Linked DNA regions of Cytobacillus luteolus. The protein of the gene in region 1 interacts with the protein of each later gene in a pairwise test. Links are inferred from orthologs where the notes say so. Each region holds a gene or a part of one and is shown in the gene's direction. Other genes may lie near its edges.

Region 1 (6,767 bases):
TATCTTTGGTGGAATTATGAAATGTGACGTAATTGCAGAAGGTGTTGTAGCAGCGACAAAACAAGTTGGTTTAGAAATTCCACTTGTAGTTCGTTTAGAAGGTACAAATGTTGACTTAGGTAAGAAGATTTTACAAGAGTCAGGTCTTAATATTACTGCTGCTGAATCTATGGCAGATGGCGCACAAAAAATCGTATCACTTGTAGGATAGAAAGGCAGGGGACAATTCATGAGCGTATTTATTAATAAAAATACAAAAGTACTAGTACAAGGTATTACTGGTTCTACAGCTTTATTCCATACGAAGCAAATGCTTGAATACGGTACAAATATCGTAGGTGGAGTAACACCTGGTAAAGGTGGTACAGAAGTAGAAGGAGTTCCTGTATTCAATACAGTGACTGACGCTGTAAATGCTACAGGAGCAAATGCATCTGTTATTTATGTTCCAGCACCATTTGCTGCTGATGCAATTATGGAAGCTGTTGATGCGGAATTAGACCTAGTTATATGTATAACTGAACATATTCCAGTATTAGATATGGTTAAAGTTAAGCGTTATATGGAAGGGAAAAAGACTCGCTTAGTGGGTCCTAACTGTCCTGGAGTTATCACTCCAGATGAGTGTAAAATTGGGATTATGCCAGGTTACATTCATACAAAAGGACATGTAGGTGTTGTTTCTCGTTCTGGAACGTTAACTTATGAGGCTGTACACCAATTAACTCAAGAAGGTATTGGGCAATCAACTGCAGTTGGTATTGGTGGAGATCCAGTTAATGGTACAGATTTCATCGATGTGCTTAAAGCATTTAACGAAGATGAAGATACGTATGCAGTTATTATGATTGGTGAAATCGGTGGTACTGCTGAAGAAGAGGCAGCTGAGTGGGTTAAAGCAAACATGACTAAACCTGTTGTTGGCTTTATCGGTGGTCAAACTGCACCTCCAGGAAAGCGTATGGGCCATGCTGGAGCAATCATCTCAGGTGGTAAAGGTACTGCAGAAGAAAAAATTAAAACAATGAATGAGTGTGGCATTAAAGTTGCTGAAACTCCATCAGTAATGGGAGAAACATTAATCTCTGTTCTTAAAGAACAAGGACTATATGAAAAATGTAAAACTCATTAATGCTTTATAAGCAAATAGCTCCCTTAAAGGGGGGCTATTTGTATTTAACTTTTTAAAAATTAGGAGGTATGTGAATGAAAAACGTTAGGGATCGATTAATCCATTTACACCATTGTAGAGGTGTTAGTTGGAAAGGAATTGTAGCTCTTCTAAAATATGACCCGTCATTAGACTCTATCTATTCGTTTTCCCACAAAACTGTAGAATCTCTTCTTACTCTCTCCAAATCCACTGCACAAATTTTCCTAAAAGATTTGCATTCTATTGAAATCCAAAGTATGCTAAAACAATATAATGAACAAAATATTCATTTAATTACCATTTTTGATCAAGATTATCCAGACCAACTTAAGCAAATCTTTGATCCGCCTTGGGTGTTGTATGCGAAAGGTGATCTAGCTCTTCTTCATGAGAAAAAGCAACTAAGTGTGGTCGGAACTAGATTACCTACAGCCTACGGATATTACTGTATGGAAAAGTTGATCATCCCATTGATTGAAAAACAATGGTGTATTATAAGTGGTATGGCAGAAGGTATTGATACGAAGGCACATCAACTTGCTATTAATAACGGGGGAAGAACAATTGCTATTATAGGAAGTGGCTTTAATTATATCTATCCAAAAAGCAACTTGAAACTGGTAGATATGATTATACAAGAACATCTTATACTGTCAGAATATCCACCAAATACAAAACCCCAGCGTTGGCATTTTCCAATGCGAAACCGTATTATAAGTGGTATGTCAAAAGGGACAATTGTTGTAGAAGCCAAAGACAGGAGTGGTTCATTAATTACTGCAGACCAAGCCCTACAACAAGGTAGAGAAGTTTTTGCCGTTCCAGGTTCCATTCTCAGTAATAAAAGTACAGGCACGAATAAACTAATCCAACAAGGTGCCAAGTTAGTACTATCACATATAGACATCCTTGAAGAATTAGAAGAAGAGTATTATGTTTAAACAAATTCCTAAATAGCTAAAATGAAAAATAGGGTTTATAAAATTTAAATATTCATTTTTATGTATAACTGTTTGACAAACTATCAATAAATATTCAATAATAATGAAGATTTCTATTACCCTCTTAAGGAGGAAATGTTTTATGTCTGACTACTTAGTCATAGTTGAATCACCAGCAAAAGCAAAAACAATTGAACGATATCTAGGTAAAAAATATAAAGTGAAAGCTTCCATGGGACATGTTCGTGATTTACCTAAAAGTCAAATGGGAGTTGATACGACAAATAATTATGAACCTAAATATATAACAATTCGTGGTAAAGGACCTGTTTTGAAAGAGCTAAAGACAGCTGCAAAGAAAGCAAAAAAAATCTTCCTCGCAGCCGACCCCGATAGAGAAGGTGAGGCAATTGCATGGCATTTAGCTCATACGCTTAATATAGATATTTCTTCTGATTGTCGAGTAGTTTTTAATGAAATTACGAAAGACGCAATTAAAGAATCCTTTAAACATCCTCGAGCAATAAATATGGATCTAGTAGATGCTCAACAAGCTCGTAGGATTCTTGACCGTCTCGTTGGCTACAATATTAGCCCGTTGCTATGGAAAAAGGTTAAAAAGGGCCTGAGTGCAGGAAGAGTTCAATCTGTTGCAGTAAGGTTAATCATTGAGCGTGAAAAAGAGATTAAAGACTTCATACCGGAAGAATATTGGACAATTAGGGCTGACTTTGTTAAAGGTAAGGAAAGTTTTGATGGTCAGTTTTACGGTATGGATGGTTCGAAACTAGAGTTAACAAATGAAGATGACGTGAATAAAGTGTTAAACAGGTTAAGTGGTAATGGATTCACTGTTCAAACGGTCACGAAAAAAGAGCGTAAAAGGAACCCAGCACCACCATTTATTACTTCATCCTTACAGCAAGAGGCTGCCCGAAAGCTAAATTTCAGGGCTAAAAAGACCATGATGCTTGCCCAGCAATTATACGAAGGTATTGACTTGGGTAAAGAAGGAACTGTTGGTTTAATTACATATATGAGAACAGATTCAACACGTATTTCTGAAACTGCTCAAAACGAAGCGGCAGACTATATTACAAGTAGCTTTGGCTCAGATTTTCTCTCTGATAATAAAAAGAAAGAAAATAAAGGTGCGAATACTCAGGACGCGCATGAAGCAATTCGTCCAACTTCTACTCTAAGAGAACCAAATAGTATGAAGGAGTATCTAAGTAGAGACCAACTAAGACTTTATAAATTAATATGGGAACGTTTTGTAGCTAGCCAAATGGCACCTGCTGTAATGGATACAATGAGTGTAGATCTTGTGAACCAAGATATCATTTTTAGGGCGACTGGATCTAAAGTTAAATTCCCTGGCTTTATGAAGGTATATGTTGAAGGAACCGATGACAGTGTAGAGGAAAAAGATAAAATGCTTCCTGATTTAAAGGAAGGGGACAAAGTTATCTCCAAAGATATTGATCCGAAACAACATTTCACTCAACCACCTCCTAGATACACTGAGGCTCGATTGGTTAGAACGCTTGAAGAATTGGGTATTGGTCGCCCTTCTACTTATGCACCAACACTTGATACCATTCAAAAACGAGGATATGTATCTCTGGATAATAAACGATTCATTCCTACAGAACTAGGTGAAATCGTTTTAGAGCTAATACTAGAATTCTTCCCGGAGATACTAGATGTTGAATTTACAGCGAAGATGGAGAATGGTTTAGATGAGGTAGAGGAAGGCAAGGTTGAATGGGTAAATGTAATCGACTCCTTCTATAACGGGTTTGAGAAGCGCCTTGAAAAGGCTGAGAATGAAATGCAAGAAGTAGAGATTAAAGATGAGCCAGCAGGTGTTGATTGCGAAGAATGTAATCACCCGATGGTCTTTAAAATGGGACGTTACGGTAAGTTTATGGCATGTTCGAATTTTCCAGACTGCCGTAATACGAAGGCCATTGTAAAAGAAATAGGTGTAACATGTCCAAGTTGTCATGAAGGAAGTATTATTGAGCGTAAAAGTAAAAAACGTAGAATCTTCTATGGCTGCGACACGTATCCAAAGTGTGAGTTTCTTTCTTGGGATAAACCGCTTGCTCGAAAGTGTCCTAAGTGTGAAAGCATGCTTGTAGAGAAAAAGCTCAAAAAAGGACAACAGGTTCAATGTGTAGAGTGTGATTACAAAGAAGAGACGCAAAAATAGTTAATTCTGTGGTGGGCTCGAATTGTGCTCACCACTTTTATGTTGTATAACTGTTTTCGCGATTACCATAATAGAAGTAAAGGCATTAGAGATGGAGGCAATTAAAAGATGAATGATGTTTTTGTAAATGTAATAGGAGCAGGATTGGCTGGTAGCGAAGCAGCCTGGCAAGTAGCGAAAAGAGGAGTAAAAGTTCATTTATATGAAATGAGACCTGTAAAGCAAACGCCAGCTCACCATACAGATAAATTTGCAGAATTAGTTTGTAGTAATTCTTTACGAGGAAATTCATTAACAAATGCAGTTGGCGTTTTGAAAGAAGAAATGCGTTACCTAGACTCTGTAATAATAAGCTCTGCAGATGCTTGTGCAGTTCCAGCTGGAGGAGCATTGGCTGTAGATCGTCATGAATTTGCAGGAAATGTAACAGAAAGAGTTAAAAACCATCCAAATGTTACAGTATTTAATGAAGAAATTACTGAGATACCTAAAGGAACTACAATCATTGCAACAGGGCCTTTGACTTCCCAGGCGTTATCAAATCAATTAAGAGAGCTAACAGGGGAAGATTATCTATATTTCTACGATGCAGCTGCACCCATTCTTGAAAAAGATAGTATTGATATGGATAAGGTTTACCTTAAGTCTAGGTATGATAAGGGAGAAGCCGCATATCTTAATTGTCCAATGACGGAAGAGGAATTTGATCGATTTTATGAAGCATTAACAACTGCTGAGACAGTCCCTTTAAAGGAATTTGAGAAGGAAATCTTTTTTGAAGGTTGTATGCCAGTCGAAGTAATGGCAAATCGAGGGAAGAAAACATTACTTTTTGGCCCGATGAAGCCCGTTGGTTTAGAGGACCCTAAAACAGGGAAGAGACCATATGCAGTTGTTCAACTTAGACAGGACGATGCTGCTGGTACATTATATAATATTGTAGGATTTCAAACCCATTTAAAGTGGGGCCCACAAAAAGAAGTTATTCGTTTGATTCCTGGGTTAGAGAATGCAGAAATTGTACGATACGGAGTTATGCATCGAAATACGTTTATCAATTCACCGAGCTTATTAAAACCAACATACCAATATAAAGACAGAGAAGACTTATTCTTTGCGGGTCAAATGACCGGTGTGGAAGGTTATGTTGAATCGGCTGCTTCAGGGTTAGTTGCAGGAATAAACGCTGCTAACCATGTTTTAGGAAATGAATTATTAACTTTTCCACCTGAGACGGCAATAGGAAGTATGGCTAGATATATTACCTCTACCAGCTCAAAGAACTTTCAGCCTATGAATGCGAATTTTGGCTTATTTCCAGATCTTGATCGAAAAATCAAAAATAAACAAGAGCGTTATGAACAGTATGCTGATAGAGCATTAAAAACAATTCAGAATTTTATAAAAAAATAAGAGAAATTGTTTGCAAGGGCTACTAAATTGTGATACTATTTAGTAGCCTTTGTGAGGTGAAAATATTGGAAAATATGAATGTTTCGTTACATTTATCTTTTCAGTCTTTACAAACTCATAAAAAGGATTAAAATATACAATTGTCGTCGAAGAAGAGGATCATACAAGCATGAGGTTTTCGAAAACGCTCTAACCAATACATATTTCATGTCAACCCTAATCTTGGGTGCAGTTTTTCTTAGAGGAGGTCGAGAATAATGTCTACGTTTCACGCAACAACGATTTTTGCAATACATCATAAAGGGCAATGTGCAATGTCAGGTGACGGTCAAGTAACTTTTGGTAATGCAGTAGTAATGAAACATACAGCCCGTAAAGTGCGAAGAATCTTTCAAGGGAAAGTTTTAGCTGGATTTGCTGGTTCGGTCGCAGATGCGTTTACTTTATTTGAGATGTTTGAAGGGAAATTAGAAGAATACAATGGTAATCTCCAAAGAGCTGCTGTTGAACTTGCTAAAGAATGGCGTAGTGACAAAGTATTAAGAAAGCTTGAAGCAATGTTAATTGTTATGGATAGAAAGGATCTTTTACTTGTATCTGGCACAGGTGAAGTGATTGAGCCTGATGATGGGATCCTAGCAATTGGTTCAGGGGGTAATTATGCATTGTCGGCAGGTCGTGCGCTGAAGAAATACTCAGGAGAACATTTGACTGCGGTAGAAATAGCTAAGGCTTCATTAGAGATTGCTGGTGAAATTTGTGTTTATACGAACGAAAATATTATTGTCGAAGAGCTATAAGGAGGGATTTCATTCATGAAAAATAATCTAACTCCACGTCAAATTGTTGAAATGCTTGATCAATATATAGTAGGTCAAAGAGATGCTAAAAAGGCTGTTGCAGTTGCGTTAAGAAATCGCTATCGCCGTAGCAAACTAAATGATCAACTTCGGGATGAAATCGTTCCCAAGAATATCTTAATGATTGGTCCTACAGGAGTAGGGAAAACCGAAATCGCAAGAAGGCTAGCAAAACTAGTAGG
Region 2 (4,721 bases), on another replicon or contig:
TAGATAGGTATTTTTTGAGGGTAGGAATTAAACCTAAATCATCCAGTGCCATTGGACGGAGGTCATAAATGATTCGTCGAACCTCATACAGCGCGGAATGGACCATTTTTCTAAGGTCTTTAATTTCTTTAAAACCGTCTTCAGCACCTTTTTCACGGAACACTCGATCAATCAATTGTGATCTCATCATCACGTTAGCGAGCATTTGGGCTGGACCATCATGAATTTCACGCGATAGCCTGCGACGCTCTTCTTCTTGAGCTTCAATGATTTTAAAGCCAAAGTCCTGCTTTTGCTTCGCATCCTCTAGCATCTCACCAACTTGTCGCATGTCACTTGTCAGATAGTTTAGTACCACACTGATTTGACCAACTAGATGCTCTGCTCTTTGGATTGTTTCCTGTAGTCCAAGTAACCTACGTTCAAGCTCATCACGTCGCTCTCGAAGCTGCTTTTCTTTTTCTCTTATAATCGTTAGTTGCATTTGAAGATTATGTGCTTTTTCATAGGCTTCACGAATTTCAGATTCCGAAAACTTATTAAATGCACCACTTACTTCAGATAAGCGATTCCTGGCAAATCGAGCATAAACCTCTAGCTTGTCCCCTTCTTGAATCACTTCGAGGACCTTATCTTTTATATCCTTCAACTCTTCAGTTAATGAAGTATATTGTTTACGCGTTTGTTCACCTATTTTAAAGACTTCACTCTTACTATGATTAACCGTTGTTACCATTTTTTCTAAAATTTTATCTAGCATTTTACTATCAATTTTTTTGGTGGACATGTCCCCACCTCCAGATTAGAAATATTTCTTTAAAAGGCTATTTCGACAAATTGTTATTTTTTATATAGATACTTTAATACTAATTTATTTGATGTAAAAAATTTGTCGTTCTATAATAAAAGAATACGACAATTTTCTTAATTTTAAAAGGGTAGTACCTAAAATTTGGGAGGTGACCCAGTGCTTACACATTATTATACAGTAAAAGGCTATGGGGAACATGAAATTATTATTGAAAAATCAAGATTTATTGCTTATATAAATCGTGCGACAACAGAGGAAGAAGCACAGAATTTTATTTTAGAAATTAAAAAGAAGCATAGGGACGCAAACCATAATTGCTCAGCTTATATTATCGGTGAACATGATCACATCCAAAAAGCAAATGATGATGGTGAACCTAGTGGTACGGCTGGCGTTCCTATTTTGGAAGTGCTGAAAAAAAAGAAGCTAAAAGACACAGTTGTAGTCATAACTCGCTATTTCGGTGGAATAAAATTAGGTGCAGGTGGATTAATTCGTGCGTATGGAAAGTCGACCTCAGAGGGGTTAAATGCTACAGGTATTGTTGAACGTACACTAATGAGAGTCATTCATACGAAGATAGATTATACGTGGCTAGGTAAAGTAGAAAACGAATTGAGATCGTCTGTATTTAAAATTAAAGAAATTAAGTATTTAGACTCAGTTGAAGTAGAAACCTATGTAGAAGAAGGACAAAAACAGCAGTTTATCGATTGGATGATTGAGCTCACAAATGGGAAAAGCGAGATAGTTGAGGGTGAGGTTACCTACCTAGAAGAAGTGGTAAATTAATCTTTTTTGAACAACCTAAATTTTTCTTATTTACTGTTTGTCGAATTTTAGATAAAATTAGAAGTTGTTCTATTAACTATATTGCCACTTAAAAAGAAACGAGGGCTTTTATGAAAGATTCAAGAACCCGTAGAAGGATGAATAAAAGGAGAAGGACTAGTAAAACAAAGAAGTTCTTCATTACATCCTTTATTATTATGCTAGTTGCTGCCGGCACATATGCCGCATATATTTTATACACAGCAAATTCTATTGCGAATAAAACATATGAAGAAATAGATCGTGAGAAGATCCCAAGTCACCGCACTGAAAAGATTAAACTTAAAGAGGACCCTGTTACAATCCTTCTTATCGGACTCGAAAATCAGGAGGGTGGGAAACCACGTTCTGATGTTTTAATGTTGATAACCATTAATCCAAAAACAAAAGAAACATATCTAGTGAGTATCCCTCGTGATACTCGAACATATATACCTGAACTTGGGAAGAACGATAAAATAACTCACTCATATTACGGCGGGGTTAGTAGTACTGTAGGGGCTGTTCAAGAACTATTTGATATCCCAATTGATTACTATGTAACTACAAACTTTCAAGGTTTTGAAGACATTGTCGATTCTCTAAATGGAATTACAGTCGACGTTCCATTTACTTTTAAGGCTCAGTTAACAGGTTCACTTGCATGGAAAACGTATACCGAGGGTGAAATGGAACTAAATGGAAATGAAGCCCTTGCATATGTCAGAATGAGAAAATCAGATCCACGTGGTGACATGGGACGTAACGATAGACAAAAACAAGTAATTAAAGCAATTGTGGATAAAGGGACATCTGTTGGTTCAATTACTAAGGTTGACGATGTACTTCGTGATGTTGGCGAAAATGTTAAAACAAACTTACCAACGAAAGATATCTTATCATTTGTTCAACTTTATAACAAAATGAAGAGCACCGAAGTGCAAACTTTACAACTTGAAGGTTATGATGATTATATAAATAGCGTCTATTACTTCATTCCAAAAGAAGAGTCCATTAAGAATATTAATACTACTCTTAAGGCTGTACTTGAAAATGACAGTACAAGCTCAAGCATAGATACTGATGAAAAAAATGAAAATGTTTCAATTAAATAACGTTAAGAGAACCTACCTGAGGTTCTCTTAGCGTTATTTTTTTTACCTTATTACTTTATACCGATTGGATTATTACCTATTATCAGATATTATTATACATATTGAGAAATTTCTACAAAATATGGAGGGAAAAGTGTGAAAAAACTTCTCGTTTCGACAATCCTTGCCACTAGCACATTCTTACCTTTATTTGTTCAGGCAAATGAAACAAATGCACAAGTAAACTACCCGATTGAACTAAAGGCTATCAATAAGCTAACTGTTCATAAAGGTGCTACCACTGCTTATGCGAAAGTACGTGAAATCTCTGCAGGACAAAAAGTAACAGTAATTGACGAATTCACCAATGCCTTTGGTGAAAGATGGTATCGACTCGATCTTGGTTCAATAAAAGGATGGGCTGAATCTTCTAATATCGAAAAAAAGGAAACTATTTCTAGTGATCAACAACTAATACAAGTTACAAACGCTTTAGTAAGAAAAGGTGCTACTACATCTTACCCGATAGTTTCTACTTTAAAACAAGGTGCTAAAGTTACTGTCATTGATGAGTTTACCAATTCAACCGGTCAAAAATGGCTTCGAATCGACCTTGGCTCTGTTAAGGGGTGGACTGAAGCATCTAATCTAGTAACTCAACAAACGACTAATCAAAAACAAATACAGGTTGGGAATGCACCTGTTCATAAAGGTGCTACTACATCATATCCGATTGTATCCTTTTTAAAACAAGATCAACAGGTATCTATTATTGATGAATTTACAAATGCTTCAGGTGATTTATGGTATCGTGTTGACCTTGGTTCAGTAAAAGGCTGGGTTCACAGCACAGCATTTGTTAAAAATGCACTTTCAGAAAACGTATCAGTACCTGAAGAGGAAACAATTGAACCTACTGACCCTCCAATTACTGAAGAAAACCCTGCCCAGGAGAAGATTCCTGAACCTACTGTGAAAGCAGTTCCAAACGGGACAATCATGTACAGTACATCATTATCGGAGTCAGTGAGAAAAGGTGCTTCGCATACCTATGCATCAGTAAGTACCCTAACACTTGGTCAAAAAGTGACAGTTGTTGATCATTTTATTGATCCTAATTCAGTCCTATGGTACCGAGTCGAATACACCCTAGGGAAAATGGGTTGGGTTAAGGAAGAAATCCTACAACAAAAAGCAATAGTAAATAAAACATTTTATATTAGTGTGGATGTAGCAAACGTAAGAAAAGGACCTGCCTTAACAGAGTCCAAGTTGACAACTTTAAGAAAAGGAACTGCACTAAAAGTAATTGACCAAAGCATAGACACTAATCGCCAGATCTGGTACAAATTTTTATCTGAAGATAATACCCAAGCTTGGGTGCATGAATCTGTTGTTACTGACAAGGTTGTGCCAGTTCAACGTCTAATGGCTATTGGTACACGCCATGCGAAGTTATACAAGGGAGCAACTCTACAATATAGTACCATAGAAAATCTAACTTACTTTTCAAAAGTAACGGTGTTACAAGAGTTTATAAATGCCTCTAACCAAAGGTGGCTTAGAGTAAAGACTCCTTCCGGAAAAATAGGTTGGATTCCAAGTTGGGAAGCTATTATTTCAGTCCAAGATTATAAGTATGTTTATCCATTTAACGATGGATCGATTCGAAAGGGCGCTGCAGATAGCTATGCAGTTGCAGGAACGTTCAGAGCAGGAGATGAACTTATCCGTCTATGGCAGCATGGAAACTGGCTAAATGTCGAAACAAAGGATGGTAAACGAGGTTGGGTGAAACAAAGTGATACCTCTCCTACTTCAATTAAGAAACTACTATCACCTAGCTTCGAATTAATAAATGGTGAAAGCCATCTAATCTGGAAAAAACCTAATGGATTCAGTTTCCCATACAAAATGTTATCTAATAACAGGTTGGAACTAGCTGGACTAACACAGATTGATATACCTAACACCCTAATTCCGGGTATCACTAGATATGAATTAAA

The links. Proteins that work in one complex are often made in the same cells at the same time.
Region 2: the proteins of topA (region 1) and J2Z26_RS15845 interact in binary tests that used the Escherichia coli proteins (3 or more experiments, as listed by UniProt). The link is inferred for Cytobacillus luteolus from one-to-one orthologs.

Annotation. Positions count from the first base shown.
Region 1 is NZ_JAGGKM010000002.1:344,512-351,278, reverse strand. Bases 1,880-4,774 are described here. They hold topA (type I DNA topoisomerase), read left to right. Parts: upstream 1,880-2,236; coding sequence 2,237-4,312; downstream 4,313-4,774. Other genes in these bases: trmFO (FADH(2)-oxidizing methylenetetrahydrofolate--tRNA-(uracil(54)-C(5))-methyltransferase TrmFO), read left to right, coding at 4,421-4,774; dprA (DNA-processing protein DprA), read left to right, coding at 1,880-2,094. Also shown: sucC (ADP-forming succinate--CoA ligase subunit beta), read left to right, coding at 1-211; sucD (succinate--CoA ligase subunit alpha), read left to right, coding at 230-1,132; more of dprA, read left to right, coding at 1,207-1,879; more of trmFO, read left to right, coding at 4,775-5,725; ATP-dependent protease subunit HslV, read left to right, coding at 5,983-6,525; hslU (HslU--HslV peptidase ATPase subunit), read left to right, coding at 6,541-6,767. UniProt on the Escherichia coli protein: Releases the supercoiling and torsional tension of DNA, which is introduced during the DNA replication and transcription, by transiently cleaving and rejoining one strand of the DNA duplex.
Region 2 is NZ_JAGGKM010000005.1:282,862-287,582, reverse strand. What follows is about bases 1-2,785. They hold J2Z26_RS15845 (YigZ family protein), read left to right. Parts: upstream 1-967; coding sequence 968-1,603; downstream 1,604-2,785. Other genes in these bases: J2Z26_RS15840 (LCP family protein), read left to right, coding at 1,714-2,736; J2Z26_RS15850 (sensor histidine kinase), read right to left, coding at 1-787. Also shown: J2Z26_RS22445 (N-acetylmuramoyl-L-alanine amidase family protein), read left to right, coding at 2,872-4,721.